4 regions of the Streptomyces sp. NPDC046727 genome follow, and region 1 is predicted to be linked to each of the others. Evidence: riboswitches for the same ligand, from Rfam matches in the RefSeq annotation. Region 1 holds a riboswitch; each other region holds the start of a gene.
The links. Region 1 has a riboswitch for cyclic di-AMP ahead of ABZ937_RS30170 (transglycosylase family protein). Riboswitches for the same ligand answer to the same signal wherever they lie in the genome.
Positions count from the first base shown of each region.

Region 1 (4,456 bases):
GGGAAGCCCCCCGGGCGGTCATGTCCGGTCCATGGTCGCGGCCGCACCGTGCGCCGGGCGTGAGGCGCCGCCGTGCCCGACGGGTGACAAAGCGGGCAGGAGGGGAGGATCCGGTGCCACGCGGGAGGAGATGACAAACCTTCAACTCTGTGATCTTCACGTGATCTGCGCGGCATGAACTTGTGACAAGTGATCGTCTGCCGATACGTTCACCCATCAGCGCGGCGACCGGCCTCGTTCGCCGCGCCGGTCCTGCTGTCGCTCGAAAGGCTTCTGCATGCTCTCCGGGAACGGTCGACACCGTCGCCCCCGCCAGGCTCCGGCCCTCCTCGTCGCGGCTGGAGTGACCGGCTCCGCCATCGCCATCCCGCTCCTCGGCGCGGCGAGCGCCAACGCGGCGGACGGCACCACATGGGACAAGGTGGCCGAGTGCGAGAGCGGCGGCTCCTGGAGCGCGGACCCCGGCAACGGCTACTACGGCGGCCTGCAGATCTCGCAGGACGACTGGGACACGTACGGCGGCGGCCAGTACGCGACCAGCGCCGACCAGGCCAGCCGCCAGCAGCAGATCGCCGTCGCCGAGAAGATCCTCGCCGACAAGGGCACCACCCCCTGGGCCACCTGCGCCCTGCTGTCCGGTCTGACCTCGGACTCGGGCTCGGCGGACGTCGACACGGGCGTCGGCGGCTCCGACGACAAGGGGCCGGGCGACTCGTCCGGATCGGATGACACTTCCGGGAATTCCGGGAGTTCCGACAACTCCGACACCTCCGACTCGTCCGGTCTGCCGGATTCGTCTCCCTCCAAGGATGCGGACTCGGACGGCAACTCGGGCTCGGCCGACGACTCCTCCTCGCCCGCGGACGGCACGTCGCACGGGAAGCCGGGCAAGGGCAAGGCTGCCGACAAGGGCACCGGTTCCGCCGGCTCGACCGGGACCAACGCTCCCAAGTCCGACAAGTCCTCCTCGCCGGACACCGGAAGCTCGCAGGGCGCCGGCGGCACTCCCACGGTCACGCCGGACACCGGGGTCGCGGACAACCCCCAGCAGGCCGCCGGTTCTTGGAGCCTGGTGGACACCGGCGCGCTCGCCGGGGGCGGACGCCATCGGGGCGCGAGCGCGGAAGAAGGCGTGACGAACGGTCAGAGCGACGCGCCGTCCGGCCGCCACGCCTCCCGTGACCCGGGCACCTACACCGTCCGCGAGGGCGACTCCCTCGCCTCCATCGCCGACTCCCTTGACGTCGACGGCGGGTGGCACGCGCTGTACGCCGGGAACAAGAAGGCCATCGGGGCCGACCCGAACCGCATCAGTGCCGGTCAGACCCTGGAAGTCGGGGGCGAAACGGACGGCGACTAGGGGTAGTTGGCGCCCCACTTACCGCCCTAATGTCCGGTTTGGCGAAAGTGTGGGATGAGTCTCAGAAGCCCTGATCGTCTTTGAAATTCCGTCGATCGCGTGTCTACGGTCAAGGCCGCTCGTCACCGCGAGCCCCGGCACCGCAACGCCGAATCCTGCCAGCGGTTGCCCGGGAACAGTCGACGCGTCAAGCGCCGTAGGCAGGAGCGGGGGACCCAAGGTAAGTGCCGGGCCCAGCAGTTGAAGCTGGAACCGGCTTGGGGTGAAGCCGCGCCTCGCGCACAGCGAGAGGTGTGGCCGGGCAACTCAACCGGCCCGAACCCGACAGCTCACCTCGCAGGCGTCGGTGAGGGGATCGATCCATGCTGTTTTCCGGCAAGGGCAAGCACCGTCGTCCGTCCAAGGCCGTCCGCGCCGTCGCGCTGGCCGGTGTCACCGGCGCCGCCGTCGCCGCCCCGCTGATGGCGGCCGGCAACGCCTCCGCCGCCACCGCCTCCGAGTGGGACAAGGTCGCCCAGTGCGAGTCCGGCGGCAACTGGTCCATCAACACCGGCAACGGCTACTACGGCGGTCTGCAGTTCTCCGCCTCCACCTGGGCCGCGTACGGCGGCACCGCCTACGCCCCGCAGGCCAACCAGGCGAGCAAGGCGCAGCAGATAGCCGTCGCCGAGAAGGTCCTCGCCGCCCAGGGCAAGGGCGCCTGGCCGGTCTGCGGCACGGGCCTGTCCAGCACCCCCTACGGCGGCTCCGCCCCGAGCACCCCCTCGACCTCCGGCGGCACCACCACCTCGACCTCGGGCAGCACCACCACCCGCTCCGCCGACGAGCAGGCCGCCTCCCGCTCCGCCGAGCGCCCGGCCGCGAGCGCGAGCAAGAGCCAGACCGTCACCACCCCGACCGGCAAGAAGGTCAAGAAGGGCGACGGCGAGTACAAGGTCGCCGAGGGTGACACCCTCAGCACCATCGCCGAGAAGCACAAGGTCAAGGGCGGCTGGCAGAAGCTGTTCGAGCTGAACAAGGACATCGTCGAGGACGCCGACCTCATCTACCCGGGTCAGCAGCTGCACCTGAAGTGACATCCGGTTCCCAGCCGGAGTACAGGGCCCGCACATCTCCGCGGGCCCCACTCAAGGCCCCCGTGCGGGCCACCCCCGTCCCCACGGGCCCCCGCCCCGGTGCGTGTTCCCCCGTACGCACCGGGGCGGGGCTTTTTTGTGCCCGAGCTTCCCGGCCCCCTTTGTTTCGGGCAGAAACAAAAGGTACCGTCGGCTTGTCCACGGGGCGGTCGGTCGGTGGCCGACGCCCCTGGGACGGTTAGGCTCTAGTCGCAAGGCACAGCCGTAAGGCACAACGCCCCGCACTTCCAGCGTCACATCCAAGAAGGAGATGCTCGTGCCGTCCATCGACGTCGTCGTAGCCCGGGAAATCCTGGACTCCCGAGGCAACCCCACGGTCGAGGTCGAGGTCGGCCTCGACGACGGCAGCACGGGTCGTGCCGCCGTTCCGTCCGGCGCCTCGACCGGCGCCTTCGAGGCCATCGAGCTGCGCGACGGTGACCCGAACCGCTACCAGGGCAAGGGCGTCGAGAAGGCCGTCCTCGCCGTCATCGAGCAGATCGGCCCGGAGCTGGTCGGCTACGACGCCACCGAGCAGCGCCTGATCGACCAGGCCATGTTCGACCTGGACGCCACCGACAACAAGGGCTCCCTCGGCGCCAACGCCATCCTCGGCGTCTCGCTCGCCGTCGCCCACGCCGCCTCCGAGGCCAGCGACCTCCCCCTCTTCCGCTACCTGGGCGGCCCGAACGCGCACCTGCTGCCGGTGCCGATGATGAACATCCTGAACGGCGGCTCGCACGCCGACTCCAACGTGGACATCCAGGAGTTCATGATCGCCCCGATCGGCGCGGAGTCCTTCTCCGAGGCCCTGCGCTGGGGCACCGAGGTCTACCACACCCTGAAGAAGGTCCTGAAGAGCAAGGGCCTGTCCACCGGCCTCGGCGACGAGGGCGGCTTCGCCCCGAACCTCGGCTCCAACCGTGAGGCCCTCGACCTCATCCTGGAGGCCATCAAGGAGGCCGGCTACGCCCCCGGCCAGCAGATCGCCCTCGCGCTCGACGTCGCCGCCTCCGAGTTCTACAAGGACGGCAAGTACCTCTTCGAGGGCAAGGAGCGCTCCGCCGCCGAGATGACGGAGTACTACGAGGAGCTCGTCGCGGCCTACCCGCTCGTCTCCATCGAGGACCCGCTGTTCGAGGACGACTGGGCCGGCTGGAAGGTCATCACCGACCGCCTCGGCGACAAGGTCCAGCTGGTCGGCGACGACCTGTTCGTCACCAACCCGGAGCGCCTGGCCCGCGGCATCGAGGAGGGCACCGCCAACGCCCTGCTCGTGAAGGTGAACCAGATCGGCTCGCTGACCGAGACGCTGGACGCCGTCGAGCTGGCCCAGCGCAGCGGCTTCAAGTGCATGATGTCGCACCGCTCCGGCGAGACCGAGGACGTCACCATCGCCGACCTGGCCGTCGCCACCAACTGCGGCCAGATCAAGACCGGCGCCCCGGCCCGCTCCGAGCGCGTCGCCAAGTACAACCAGCTGCTGCGCATCGAGGAGATCCTCGACGACGCCGCGGTGTACGCCGGCCGCAGCGCCTTCCCCCGCTTCAAGGGCTGACAGCCGCACGGCTGACACCAGTAGGAAGCGTCGTACGTACGTCCCCGTACTCGGTCCCGTACCGTGTGCGGGGACGTACGCACGTGTGAGACGGGAGGCGGGAAGATGGCCGTGAGGGACCGGGACCGGTTCTCCACCGCGACCAGGCTCAGGCTGCTCGGCGAGCAGACCGCGGCACGCGTCTACCGCTCCCAGACCAAGCGTCAGGCCCGCCGCTCCCGGCTCACCGGCCGCGCCGCGCTGCTCGCGCTGGTGCTGTGCTCGCTGGTCGTCGCCCTCGCCTACCCGATGCGGCAGTACGTCTCCCAGCGCGCGGAGATCGCCGACCTCCAGCGGAAGCAGGAGGAGGCCCGCCGACGCGTCGAACAGCTGCGCGACCTGAAGGCGCGCTGGCAGGACGACGCCTACGCCGAACAGCAGATC
Region 1 is NZ_JBEYYR010000030.1:21,999-26,454, forward strand. Features, by position in the region: gene ABZ937_RS30165 (transglycosylase family protein) at 278-1,360, shown strand; cyclic di-AMP (ydaO/yuaA leader) riboswitch at 1,543-1,718, shown strand; gene ABZ937_RS30170 (transglycosylase family protein) at 1,723-2,436, shown strand; gene eno (phosphopyruvate hydratase) at 2,747-4,033, shown strand; gene ABZ937_RS30180 (septum formation initiator family protein) at 4,139-4,456, shown strand, end outside.

Region 2 (4,456 bases), on a different contig from region 1:
CCCCGGGGCGGCAGCGGCGGCCACGGCTGCTCCGGGTCGGCGGGGATCTCCAGGCCGAGGGCCTGTCCGGCGCGCAGGGCCACACGCGTGTGCCCCTCGGGCGAGAGGTGCAGCCGGTCGCTGTCCCAGGCCCTGCGGTCCTGCACGGACTTCAGGGACCACAGGTCGAGCACGGGGCAGCCGTACCGGTCGGCGATGGCGCGGACGTGCCCGTTGTAGGTGGCGATCTTGCCGCGCAGATGCTTGAGCACGGGGACACCACGGGTGTCGAAGCCGGTCGTCACCAGCACGGTGCCGGCGGCCTCGGTCAGCTGCGCCACGGCGCGCTCGAAGCGCTCGGCCACCTCGTCGGGGTCGGTGCCCGGGCGGATGATGTCGTTGCCGCCCGCGCAGAAGGAGACCAGGTCCGGAGCGATGTCGACGGCCTGCGGAAGCTGGTCGGCCACGATCTGGTCCAGCAGCTTCCCGCGCACGGCGAGGTTGGTGTACTGGAAGTCGCCCTCGGGACGCCGGTCGGCGAGCAGCACCGCGAACCGGTCGGCCCAGCCCACGAACGCCCCGTCGGGCCCGGGATCGCCGACGCCCTCGGTGAAGCTGTCCCCCACCGCCACGTACGACCCGATCACTGATCTGCTGTCATTCTTCGAATCGTCTGCCACGTCGGACCATGATTCACCTTCAGATGTGACCTACGCGACCGTAGGCAGGGGTTGACGAACGGTGAGATGAGCCACTCCTAAAGAATTTGCCAATCAGGAATACGGCTGCTCCCTGGGCTGTTGAACGCGGAACACACCGAAGGCCGGACCCGGGGATCGAGGGTCCGGCCTTCGGCAGCGTGTCAGGCAGGTGGTGCGAGGGGGCCGGGCGTCAGCCGACGGCGACGCCGTGCGTGCGGAGGTAGCCGACGGGGTCCACGTCCGAGCCGTAGTCCGGCGTGGTGCGGATCTCGAAGTGCAGGTGCGGGCCGGTCACATTGCCGGTGGCGCCGGACAGGCCGACCTGCTGGCCCGCGGTCACGGTCTGGCCGGCCGAGACGGAGAGCTGCGACAGGTGGGCGTACTGGGCGTAGTAGCCGTCGTTCAGCTTGATGACGACCTGGTTGCCGTACGCGCCGCCCCAGCCGGCGGAGACGACGGTGCCGGCGGCGACGGCCTTCAGGGGGGTGCCGGTCGGCACGACGAAGTCGACGCCGGTGTGGTAGCCGCTGGACCACATGCTGCCGGCCACGTGGTAGCCGGTGCCGATGGTGGCGCCGGCGACGGGGAGGGTGTAGCCGGCGGAGGCGGTCTGGGCGCCGCCGGACCCGGACTGCCGGGCGGGCTGTGCGGCGGCCGACCGTGAGGGCTTCGAGGCGGCCGAGGAGTGCTGCTGCGGGGCGGCGGACTCGGTGCGGGCCGGCGCGGCCTTCTCGCCGAGGCTGAGCTTCAGGCCCGGGTGGATCAGCGACGGGTCGGCACCGACGGCCTGCCGGTTGTCGTCGTAGAGCCGCTGCCAGCCGCCCCGGACGTGTTGCTCCTCGGCGATCTTCGAGAGGCAGTCGCCGCTGCGGACCGTGTAGGTGCGCGCGGCCTGATCCGACTGTGCGGCGGCCTTCTTCACCGTGCCCGGGAGGGACTGCACGGCCTTTCCGGACACGGACTGCGCGGGGGCGGCGGCGTGCGCTCCGGTGGCCCCGAGCAGCGGGAGGGCCAGGGCGGCGCCACCGGTTCCGGCGACGGCGATGGAGCGGGAAAAACGCGGGGTCTTGGGGCGTCGGTGCTTACCCTTGGGGGGCATGGCGCAATTCCTCTCCGGCGCCTGCGAGGTGAGCTGTCGGGTTCGGGCTGGAGCTGCCCGGCCGTGCGCGCACGGCTGCACCCCTGGCCTGTCGCGGAGACCGGACAGGCAGTCGTACCTGGTGGGTCCCCCGCTCCTGCCGACGCGGGTCAAGTGTGTGGGGACTCCGGTCGGCGGCAGGATTCGGCGTTCCGTCCGGAATGGTTGGGAACGTAAGCGAGCAAGACGCACGGAAACAAGCGGCAGGTTCCCGTTGTCCGTGTTTCGGATGATCGGATACGGGAATTCACGGTCACCCAGCGTGAATTCCCGCGCCCTTCGCTCCCTCAATTCGCCTTTTCGATACGGCGATTACGTGAACATGACGCGCGACGTACGGTCACGGATATGACGCTCCTCACGCCACTCGCCCCCATGGACCCCTATTCCGTAGCGAGTTGGAATGAAGGCGCTAATTCGGGCAGATAGCTCAGATGCGGCGCAGACGGAGAACCATCGCATCCAGGTCACCCTTGAGTCCCGTGCGCACTCCGTGATGCAGCAGCACCGCACCCCGGTACACTTCGCCCGTTTCGCGGCATTCGTACGATGCCGTCGGGTCGAGTCCGCGCAGCCGTACCGCCGGCACCGGCTCTCCGTGGCTCTGCGCCTGCAGCCAGGCGAGGACGACCGTCTCCTCCCCCCGGACGTACTGGACGGCGCTCAGACCGCCCGTCGGGGGCCGCAGCCGGTACAGCTCGCCGTGCTGCACGACCGGGCGGATCTCCTTGTACAGCTCCACCCACCGCCGGGCCTCGGCCAGCTCCTCCGCGCTCCACTCCGTCAGGTCGCCGCCGACCCCGAGCACGCCCGCCATGGCACTGACGAACCGGAAGCGCAGCGAGCTGACCCGGCCGTTGAGCTGCGTGTTCGGGCTGTCGGTGACCCAGGCGGCCATCACGCGCGCGGGGTGGATCTGGGTGAAGCCGTACTGAATGGCGAGGCGGTCCAGCGGGTCGGTGTTGTCGGAGGTCCACACCTGGTCGGTGCGGCTCAGCACGCCGAGGTCGATCCGGCCGCCGCCGCCCGAGCAGGACTCGAAGGCCACCTGGGGGTGGGCGGCCCGCAGCCGGTCGAGCAGGGCGTAGAGGGCGCGGACGTGGTCCACCCACAGGCGCTGCGGGTACGGTTCCCCGGGCCAGCCCGCGTCGGTGAAGCAGCGGTTGAAGTCCCACTTCACATAGTCGATCGGGGCGCTGGAGAGCAGGGTGTCCAGCTGCTCCCACAGGTACTCCTGGACGTCCTCGCGTGCGAGGTTGAGAACGAGCTGATTGCGCAGTTCCGTCCGCTTACGTCCCGGTTGGTACTGCACCCAGTCGGGGTGGGCGCGGTACAGCTCGCTGTCCGGGTTGACCATCTCCGGCTCGACCCAGATGCCGAACCGCATACCCAGGCCGTGCACCCGGTCGGCGAGGGGCTTGAGGCCGTGCGGGAAGCGGTCGGGGTTGGGTGTCCAGTCGCCGAGTCCGGCGCGGTCGCTGGTGCGGGCGCCGAACCAGCCGTCGTCCACCACGAACAGCTCGACACCGATCTCGGCGGCCCGGCGGGCGAGGGCGGCCTGCTGCTCCTCGGAGATGTCGAAGTTCGTCGCCTCCCAGGAGTTGAACAGCACGGGCCGGTCCCGCTCGGCCTCCGGGATGACGTACGCGCGCTGGTAGGCGTGCCAGGTGCGGCTCGCGCCGCCGTATCCACCGTCGCTCCACAGGCCCGCGAAGACAGGGGTGGTGTACGACTCTCCCGGCTGAAGGAGCAGCAGTCCCGAGTCGTCGTGGCCGGCACCGCCGGTGATCTGCACGCGCGCGTCCGGGAGTTGGGCGACCGCGATGCGCCAGGAGCCGGACCAGCCGAGCGCGCAGCCGTAGACCTCGCCGCGCTCCTCGGTGGCGTCGGTGTCGAGGGCGACCCAGGGCAGGTGCTGGTGGCCGGTGTGGCCGCGGCGGCTGCCGATGACCTTCTCGCCGTAGGTGAGCGGGGCGGTGGTGAGCCGGGACTCGGCGGCCCAGCGGCCGTGCAGCTGGGCCAGCCGCCAGCCCTCGCGGTCGGGCAGGGTCCAGGTGGCGGCGTCGGCCCGCAGCAGCTCCACGCGCGCGTGGCCGCCGTTCTCGACGGTCACCCAGCGCTCGACGACATCGCCGCGCATCCGGTAGTGCAGCGCGATCCCCACGCCGTCGTCGTCGAAGCGCAGCCGCAGCTCGTCGCCCTCCGTGTCGTACGCCACGAAGCGCCATTCGGTGCCGCGCCGCTCCTCGGTGCGGACGGACAGGGCGGGGCGGACGAAGCGGGGTCCGCCCTCGACGGGGTACTCCTCCCGGCCGTCGAGCGGGGACTCGAAGGGCCAGTAGCCGGGCAGGGGGCTCAGCGCGAGCGCCTCGGCGTCGGCGAGCGCGATCCGTGGCCCCCAGTGCAGATGGAGCAGCTCGTCCGCGCCGGTGAGATGCAGGGCATAACTGCTGCTGGGGCCTGACAGGAGCCAGGTGCGACCGTCTTCGGCGATGTCCACCATCGAGACCTCACAGGTGTCAACAGATCCCCTCAAGTGCCAACATCATCGAGGGCCGCCGGCCCTGCTGACAATGCCTGTGGACAACTCATTGCCCGAGGAAATCGATGCCGTATGGTCGACAGAGCGCCCGTCGAC
Region 2 is NZ_JBEYYR010000002.1:424,355-428,810, reverse strand. Features, by position in the region: gene ABZ937_RS04045 (SGNH/GDSL hydrolase family protein) at 1-626, opposite strand, end outside; gene ABZ937_RS04040 (peptidoglycan DD-metalloendopeptidase family protein) at 871-1,779, opposite strand; cyclic di-AMP (ydaO/yuaA leader) riboswitch at 1,785-1,945, opposite strand; gene ABZ937_RS04035 (alpha-galactosidase) at 2,249-4,321, opposite strand.
Region 2: it holds a riboswitch for cyclic di-AMP, as region 1 does, so the genes downstream of both, ABZ937_RS04040 (peptidoglycan DD-metalloendopeptidase family protein) here and ABZ937_RS30170 (transglycosylase family protein) in region 1, are expected to answer to the same signal.

Region 3 (4,456 bases), on a different contig from region 1:
TCGCTGGCGTTCCTGCGGCACCGGGGGCGCACGGGGAGGGCCGGGGCCGACTTCGTCGTACGGGAGCGGGAGTTGCTGGACGAGCTGTGGAAGCGCAGGACCGTGGCCCGGCCCGCGCTGGAGTACGCGGCACGGACGGCCGCGCCGGTACGGCCGGTGTACGCGGGGCCGGTGCCGTACGGGTACGGCTGGCCGACGGCTCCGTACCCCGCGTACAACCCGTACCGGACGTAGCCCCGAGAACTGGCTGACTAGGCCGACGCCTCCGTCAGCTTCGCCAGCTCGGCATCCGTCAGCCTGAGGTCCGCCACGCCCAGCAGGGCCGGGAGCTGCTCCACCGTGCGGGCCGAGGCGATCGGGGCGGTGACCGTCGGCTGGGCGGCGAGCCAGGCCAGGGCGACCGTGGCCAGCGGGGCCTCATGGGCCGCGGCGATCTCGTCGAGGGCCGCCAGGACCTTCTGGCCGCGCTCGGATTCCGCGTACTCCTGGGCCCGGCCGGCGCGGGCGCTGTCGACGGTCGTACCGGGGCGGTACTTGCCGGTGAGGAAGCCCATGGCGAGCGCGAAGTACGGGACGGCGGACAGGCCCTCGCGGGCGACGAGGTCCTGCAGCGGGCCCTCGTAGGTGTCGCGGGAGACCAGGTTGTAGTGCGGCTGGAGGGCGACGTAGCGGGCGAGGCCCTCGCGGTCGGAGAAGTCGAGGGACTCGCGCAGGCGCTCGGCGGTGATGTTGGAGGCGGCGATGTGCCGGACCTTGCCGGCCTTCACCAGCTCGTCCAGCGCGCCGATGATCTCCTCGACCGGCACCTCGGGCTTGTCGAAGTGGGTGTAGTAGAGGTCGATGTGGTCGGTGCCCAGGCGGCGCAGGGAGGCGTCGGCGGCTGCCTTGATGTTGGCGGCGGACAGGCCCTGGAACTCGGGGTGCTGGCTGACCTTGGTGGCGATGACGACATCGGCGCGGTTGCCGCGCGCCTTGACCCACTTGCCGATGATCGTCTCGGACTCGCCGCCCTGGTTGCCCTCGATCCAGGCGGTGTAGGCGTCGGCGGTGTCGATGAAGTTGCCGCCGGCCGCCGCGTAGGCGTCCAGGACGGCGAAGGAGGTGGCCTCGTCGGCGGTCCAGCCGAAGACGTTGCCGCCGAGCGCGAGCGGGAAGACCTCAAGATCGGAAGAGCCGAGTTTACGAAGTGACGTCATACGTCATGTCAACGCCGGCGGGGGACGATCGCATCCCGCCGCCGGCGTCGAATTCCGGCCGAACGCCCGGCTGTCAGGGGTTGAGGCCCTTGCCCCGCAGCCACGCCATCGGGTCGATGCCGGTGGCCTGGCCGCCCGGGTGGACCTCCAGGTGCAGGTGCGGGCCGGTGACGTTGCCGGTGGCGCCGACGCGGCCGATGACGTCGCCGGTGGAGACCTTCTGGCCGGCGGAGACGCTGATCGAGGACTGGTGGCAGAACCACAGCTCGGTGCCGTCGTCCAGGGTGAGGATCGTGCGGTAGCCGTAGGCGCCGGCCCAGCCCGCCTCGGTGATCGTGCCGCTGTGGACGGCCTTGATCAGGGTGCCGGTGGGGGCGGCGAAGTCAAGACCGGTGTGGTAGCCGGAGGACCACATCGAGCCGGCCTGGCCGAACGTGGAGGTGATCGTGTACGAGGAGGTCGGCAGCGTGTACTGCTTGGCCAGCTTGGCCAGCCGCTCCGCCTCGGCCTTCTCGGCGGCCTCGGCCTTCGCCTTCGCGGCGGCCTTCTCGGCGGCGTCCTCCGCCTCCTCCTTGGCCGCGGCGGCCTTGGCGGCGGCCTCCTTCTCGGCCTTGGCGGCGGCGTCGGCGGTCTGCTTCTCGGCGGCGGCGAGCACGGTGGCGGTGGCCTTGCTCTCGGCCTGGCTCTGCTGCTGCTCGGCCTGGGCCATGATCCGGTTGCGCAGGGCCTCGCCCGCGTCGCCGTCCTCGGCGTCGGCGGCGGTCGTGCCGACACCGCTCAGCGTGGTCGTCGCGGCCTCGGCCGGCTGGGAGTCGGAGCCGTCCTCGAAGAGGGAGCCGACGGAGGGCAGGTCGGGCAGGGAGATCGAGACCGGCGGCTTGCCGGTGTGGGCGCTGGCCATGCCGCCCGCGCCGACCGCGGCGATGACGCCGACGCCGAGGACGGTGGAGCTGCGCGCGAGGCCGCCTCGCTGCTTGGCGACGCGGTGCCGGCCGCGGACCGGGGCGACGGAGTCCGCGGTGGGGTTCCACTCCTCCCAGGGGCCCTCTTCGGCGCGGTAGGCGTCGTAGCCGAAGGTCTCGGTGTCGCGCTGTGCCGGTATGAACGGGGCTTCGGGGACAGGCCGGTTGGACGCCACGCGGGCGTGCTCCTTTCCTTCCTCCGCCTACCGGGTTAGCTGACGGGTTCGGAGCAGGAAGGTCTCCTACGCGCGTATACCGGTCGTGGACTCCGTGAGTTCACGGCGGTATCTGCGTGATTCACCCCAGGGTGGTGGTTCCCCGGCTCCCTTGCGGGATTCGGCGCGTGCGCACGGAGCCGCCTCTTGTGACGGCTGGGACGACCGCGCTGCGTTATCGAACGTTAATAGACCCGCCAGTGACTTTCCAAGCCCGTTCGGCTTGATCATTCACGATTTTGACGGCGGAGCTATGCGCCATTACCCCGTCAAACCGGGCGAGTTGACCGGGATGCGGGAGCGTTCAGTAGTCACTGAAGGTTTTGATGGTGACTCAGGCGTTATGCGGAGGGCGTCCATCCGGTCACCTTCGGTGATGATCACGGGGGCGCAAGAAAGCGGGTGTGCAAGCACCCCTCCGCATGACGTATGCTGGTGACACAACGACGCGGGGTGGAGCAGCTCGGTAGCTCGCTGGGCTCATAACCCAGAGGTCGCAGGTTCAAATCCTGTCCCCGCTACTGAAGACTCAGGGCCCGGAATCCATCGGATTCCGGGCCCTGAGTGCTGTCAGCCGAGCAGATGCCCGTTCGGCGCCTTGGCGAGCGCCTCCAGTTCCGGGAGCACGACGACCTGGGCGCCCGCGGCGGTCAGGACGCCCGTGCCGTCGGCCGCGGCGACGAACGTGTCGGGTTCGCGCCAGGCGGTGACCACCCGGCGTACCCCGGCCCGCAGGATCAGCCGGGCGCAGGGCGCGGGCCGGGAGGCGCGGCGGGCACAGGGCTCCAGGCTGCTGTAGACCGTGGCACCGGCCAGCCGGGGATCGGCCGGGCCGATCTTCGCGAGGGCCGCCTCCTCCGCGTGGACCACGGGATCGGCGCCCTCGCGCGAGTGGCCCCGGGCCAGCTCCGTACCGTCGGCGGCGACCACGACCGCGCCGACGCTGAACGCCGTCTCCGAGGGCGGGCACAGCGCGGCGAGGTCACAGGCGGTGCGCAGCCAGTGGCGGTCGGCGGCGGTGGGCAGCGGGCCGGTGCCGGGGGCCGTGGGCGCGTAGCGCATGAGGACGACGTCCTCGATCCGCCGGGTGTCGAGCAGGCGCAGACGTCCGCCCTGGTAGGCGCCCGGTCCGAAGAGGCGCGGGGCCGCGGGGTCGCCCACGAACAGCGGGGCGAGGACGAGCTGGAGTTCGTCGGCGAGGCCCTGCTGGAGGAGCTGGGTGTGGACCGTGCCGCCGCCCTCGACCATCAGCCGCCCGACTCCGCGCACGTCGTGGAGATGCTCCAGCAGGGCCCGCCAGTCCAGGGCGGGGCCGAGCGGGACGACGTCGGCGGTGCGCCCGAGGCGGCGGGCGGCGGGTCCGGCGCCCTTGTCCGTCGTGTAGACGAGTTTCTCGCCGCCGGTGTGCCAGAAGTTGGCCCCGGGGTCGAGGTCGCCGGAGCCGCTCACGGTGACCTTCAGCGGGTACTCCGGCTTGCCCGCCGCCGTGCGGGCCGCGCGCCGCTCGGCGGAGTTGACCAGCAGGCGGGGGTTGTCGGCGCGGATCGTGCCGGCGCCGACGAGGATGGCGTCGACGGAGGCCCGTACCTCGTCGACCCGGTCGAAGTCGGCCGGGCTCGACAGCAGGAGCCGCTCGGGGCCGGTGTCGTCCAGGTAGCCGTCGAGGGAGACGGCGGCGGACAGCAGGACGTACGGCAGGGGCATCGGCGCGCTCTCTTCCGGCGGCGGACGGCTTGGTTCAAGTTTGAAACAAACCTACACTGGCGGCATGACGACCCGCTGGCTCAGCCCCGAGGAGCAGCGCGCCTGGCGCGCCTACATCGCCGCCTCCCGCCTCCTGGAGGACGCGATCGACCGGCAGCTCCAGCAGGAGGGTGGCATGCCGCACCTGTTCTACACGGTGCTGGCCAACCTCTCCGAGGCCCCCGACCGGCGGCTGCGCATGACCGATCTCGCCGAGACACTGAAGATCACGCGCAGCCGGCTGACGTACGCGGTGACCCGGCTGGAGCGGGACGGGCTGGTGCGCCGGGAGGACTGCCGCCGGGACAAGCGCAGTTCGCTCGCGGTGCTGACGGACGAG
Region 3 is NZ_JBEYYR010000034.1:20,716-25,171, forward strand. Features, by position in the region: gene ABZ937_RS32320 (PrsW family intramembrane metalloprotease) at 1-234, shown strand, start outside; gene ABZ937_RS32325 (aldo/keto reductase) at 252-1,196, opposite strand; gene ABZ937_RS32330 (M23 family metallopeptidase) at 1,270-2,334, opposite strand; cyclic di-AMP (ydaO/yuaA leader) riboswitch at 2,342-2,510, opposite strand; tRNA gene ABZ937_RS32335 (tRNA-Met) at 2,821-2,894, shown strand; gene ABZ937_RS32340 (dihydrofolate reductase family protein) at 2,944-4,077, opposite strand; gene ABZ937_RS32345 (MarR family transcriptional regulator) at 4,142-4,456, shown strand, end outside.
Region 3: it holds a riboswitch for cyclic di-AMP, as region 1 does, so the genes downstream of both, ABZ937_RS32330 (M23 family metallopeptidase) here and ABZ937_RS30170 (transglycosylase family protein) in region 1, are expected to answer to the same signal.

Region 4 (4,456 bases), on a different contig from region 1:
TCGGCCTGCCGTGACCGCAGTGACGTCAGCTCGATGCGCGCGGCACCGCGCAGCCGCTCGATCTCCCGCAGCTGCCGGCGCACCCGCGACACCGCGCCGGCCTGCCGGTCACCGACCCGCTCCGCGAGCGCGGCGCCGTCCAGGTACCGGTCGGGATCGCTGGAGAGGGCCAGTTGCCAGGCCGGGTCGATGCCGCCGTCCCGGTACTGCGCCGCCACCATCGAACCCAGCGCGTCCCGGGCGGAGTTGAGCTTCTCCTGACCGCGGGCGGTCTCTTCCTGGAGCGCGCTCAGCCGCCGCTGGGCCGAGTCCGACTCCTCCTTCGCCCCGTTGTACTTCTCGGTGGCGGCCTCGGCCTCCCGGTACAACGTGTCCACCTTGGCCTTCACCTGCGCCTGCGTCAGCTGCGGCGCGGCGTTCGCCGTCCCGTCGAAGCCGGTCGCGGTGGCCGCGCCCGCCAGGGCGAGAGTGGCGGCCGTCCGGGCCGCGTGGCCGCTGAGCGGGCGTTGCGGGGGCTTGCGGTGCGCTGCCACCTGGACTGTCACGTCCTTCCGTACGACTCGTACGAGCGAGCGGTCAGTACGCCCCGCGGCGGCCCGCACAGGGGGATCGGGCCGCCGCCGGGCCTTTCTCGGCGGTGGTGGCCGGCTGCCGTCCCGGTCCGGGCGGCGGTGGGGAGCCGGTCACCTGGGGGAGGACGCTAGGCCGGACGGTGACAAGCAGGTAACGCGGTGTACGGAACTGGCTGTGACAGACCGGGAAGTGACCATATGTGACCGCGCGGCCGGGTCGGCATCGTCACCTTCACGCAGCGTGGTGATCGAAGCACGGAAAGCGGGACAGGCGGGAGGTGTGGGGTGCTATAGGGCGCATATATGCAAGACCCGCGGTGCGTGGCCACACACCGTCACAGCGCCCCCTCCCGGCCGCCGGACGGTGGGCCCGGTGGCGGGAGGCGTGGTGGCTCCTCGTTAGGCTCCGGCTCCATGGACGTACTCATCCATCTCTTCGTCGGCCTGCACATCATCGGCATCGCCGCGCTGCTCGGCGGCTTCCTCACCCAGATGAAGGCGATGGGCCAGGGCACGGCCCGGTTCGTGCCCGGGATGCTGCACGGCGCGCTGACCATGCTGGTCACCGGCGTGGCTCTCGTCGGCCTCGACCAGGCCGACGGTCACCACGTCAACAACATCAAGATCGGCGTGAAGCTGGCCCTGCTGATCGTGATCCTCGGCCTGGTCTACGTGAAGCGGGACGAGGAGCGGATCGACAAGGGGATCTTCGGGCTGGTCGGCCTGCTGACCATGGCCAACATCTTCATCGCCGTCCTCTGGACCTGATCCCCGTCGCGCTCGGTCAGCCCGGCCGTACCACGCTGTGGACGGCCGCCCCGCCGACGCCGGAGACCGGCTCCTCGCGGACGTACGCCCCCGGCCGGGGAGCGTGGATCATCATGCCGTCACCGGTGCAGAGCCCGACATGGCTGACGTCGTCACGGAAGAACACGAGGTCGCCGGGGCGGGCCTCGTCCGGCGGGACCGGGGTGCCGGCGTCGGCCTGCTCGCGCGCGGTGCGCGGGAGGGTGACGCCGGCGGACTTCCAGGCGGCCTGGGTGAGGCCCGAGCAGTCGTAGGAGCCGGGACCGGCGGTGCCCGCCAGACACGGCTTGCCGAGCTGGGCGCGGGCGAAGGCGATGGCTTTCCTGGCCTTGCTCGCGTACGTGCCGGACGGTGTCGCGGCGCCCTGGGCGGTCTGCTGCGCCAGCAGCACGCGCGCGTGGGCGAGCTTTTTCTGAACGGCGGCCTTGGCCGCCTTCGGACCGCTCGCGGCGGCTTCCCGCGGGCTGCCGGCCGATGTCACAGCGGCGGTGCCGGACGCGGCCGGGGCATCGCCCATGTCCCGAACCGGCACGGCGCCCGGCGTGTCCCGAAGGGGCGAGGCCGTGCGCGCGCCCGGTACGGACGGGGTGGCGGCCTGGTCCCGTCCTGGCTGAGTCATCCCCGTGTCCCGTACGTATGGAGGGATGTCCTGGTCCCGCACGGGCGAGGCAGGGGCCGCATCCCGCACGGACGGCGTGGAAGGCGTGGACGGCACGGACGGCGGTGTGCCGCGCGTGTCCCTCACGGGCGCCGTCGGGGTGGTGTCCGGGGCCGGCGTGGAGCCGCGCTGGGCCGGGACCGCCCCCCGCTGGGCGGGCAGGCCACGGCCCTGGGCGCGCCGGGCGACCTCGTCGCGGAGCCGTTGGAGACTGTCCGCGCGGCGCCGTGAATCCTCGGCCCGCTCGGCCTGCCGCGCCCGGTCGGCCCGCTCGGCCTGCCGCGCCCGCTCGGCCTCCTGAGCCCATTCGGCCCGGTCCCTGCCCGTGCCGGACATGAGGGACGCGAAGGACGCCCCGGATGTCTCGGCCGTCGACTCCGCCCGGCGGTACAGGTCGTCGATCTTCCGCTCGACCTCCTCCAGGCTCGGCTTGCCGTGCGCGGCCATGGGCGTGGCCTCGGCGCTCTGGGAGAGGACCGCCACGGAGGTGAGGGCGGCGGTGGCGAGGGCGGGGGTGCGGATACCCGTCCCCGGGGTCCCGCCGGGGCGAGGCTTGCGGTGCGACGCCAAAGGAGGCGACTCCTTCCGTACTGCCGCCTACCGGGTTAGCTGTCGGGTTCGGGCGGGTGCTTGGAAGGGTTGCCCTACGGCGTCGTCCCGGGCGGGAGTCGGCCGATTCACCCCGGGATCGGTGGGTCCCCGGCTCCGGGCACCGTGCGGGGGCGCGCCGGACTCGGCGGAGGCCGCGCGGCCCGGCGACGTTCGCCGGAGTGGGGTCGTGCGGCCTGACGGCAACCTAGCCAACTCGTGTGTCTTCTGTGAAGGTTGGTGTGCGGTATGTCCGATACATTTCTGTGACCTGGCAGAGGTTTCACACGCGTGTGACCAGGTGCTTCCGCTGGGTGAGCGGTCGCCGGGCGCCGTCGGGGCGGGGATCGGCTGTCCGGGAAGTGAGCCATGTTCCCGGGACCGGGACCGGTTGTCGGTGGGGCGCCCTAGACTCGGAGAGCGATGAGCAGCCTCTTTGACGACAGCTTCCTGGCGGACCTCCAGCCCCCTCGCGGGCGCGAGGAGGAACCCCCGCCGCCGCCCGAGGACGATCACGCTCCGGAGCCGCTTCCGGACGATCTGTTCGGCGGGAAGTTCGACGTGCCGCCGGACCGGGACGCGTACTACCGCGATGGCGCCCCGCGCCCCGTGCTCGACGCGGCGGCCCTCCTGGCGGGGCTGAACGAGAACCAGCGCGCCGCGGTCGAGCACGCCGGCTCCCCGCTGCTCATCGTCGCCGGCGCCGGCTCCGGCAAGACCCGCGTGCTGACCCACCGCATCGCCTACCTCCTCGCCGAGCGGGACGTCCACCCGGGCCAGATCCTCGCGATCACCTTCACCAACAAGGCCGCGGGCGAGATGAAGGAGCGCGTCGAGCAGCTCGTCGGCCCGCGCGCGAACGCGATGTGGGTGATGACCTTCCACAGCGCGTGCGTGCGCATCCTGCGCCGCGAGTCGAAGAAGCTCGGCTTCACGTCGTCGTTCTCGATCTACGACGCCGCCGACAGCAAGCGCCTGATGGCCCTGGTCTGCCGCGACCTGGACCTCGATCCCAAGCGCTTCCCGCCCAAGTCCTTCAGCGCCAAGATCAGCAACCTGAAGAACGAGCTGATCGACGAGGAGGACTTCGCCGCCCAGGCCGCCGACGGCTTCGAGAAGACCCTCGCCCAGGCCTACGCGCTCTACCAGTCGCGGCTGCGCGAGGCGAACGCGCTGGACTTCGACGACCTGATCATGACGACGGTCAACCTGCTGCGCGCCTTCCCGGACGTCGCCGAGCACTACCGCCGCCGCTTCCGGCACGTCCTGGTCGACGAGTACCAGGACACCAACCACGCCCAGTACGCGCTGGTCCGCGAGCTGGTCGGCACCGGCGACCACGACGCGGAGACGCCCGCGAGCGAGCACGACATCCCGCCCGCCGAACTCTGTGTCGTGGGTGACGCGGACCAGTCGATCTACGCCTTCCGGGGTGCGACGATCCGCAACATCCTCCAGTTCGAGGAGGACTACCCGAACGCGACGACGATCCTGCTGGAGCAGAACTATCGCTCCACGCAGACCATCCTGTCCGCCGCCAACGCGGTCATCGAGCGCAACGAGTCCCGCCGCCCGAAGAACCTGTGGACCAACGCCGGCCAGGGCGCCGGGATCGTCGGGTACGTCGCCGACACCGAGCACGACGAGGCCCAGTTCGTCGCCGACGAGATAGACCGCCTGGTCGACGCCGGCGCGACGCGCGCGGGAGACGTCGCCGTCTTCTACCGCACCAACGCCCAGTCGCGTGTCTTCGAAGAGGTCTTCATCCGCGTCGGCCTGCCCTACAAGGTCGTCGGCGGTGTCCGCTTCTACGAGCGCAAGGAGGTCCGGG
Region 4 is NZ_JBEYYR010000001.1:164,894-169,349, reverse strand. Features, by position in the region: gene ABZ937_RS00715 (NlpC/P60 family protein) at 1-533, opposite strand, end outside; gene ABZ937_RS00710 (hypothetical protein) at 987-1,340, shown strand; gene ABZ937_RS00705 (NlpC/P60 family protein) at 1,357-2,607, opposite strand; cyclic di-AMP (ydaO/yuaA leader) riboswitch at 2,616-2,786, opposite strand; gene pcrA (DNA helicase PcrA) at 3,049-4,456, shown strand, end outside.
Region 4: it holds a riboswitch for cyclic di-AMP, as region 1 does, so the genes downstream of both, ABZ937_RS00705 (NlpC/P60 family protein) here and ABZ937_RS30170 (transglycosylase family protein) in region 1, are expected to answer to the same signal.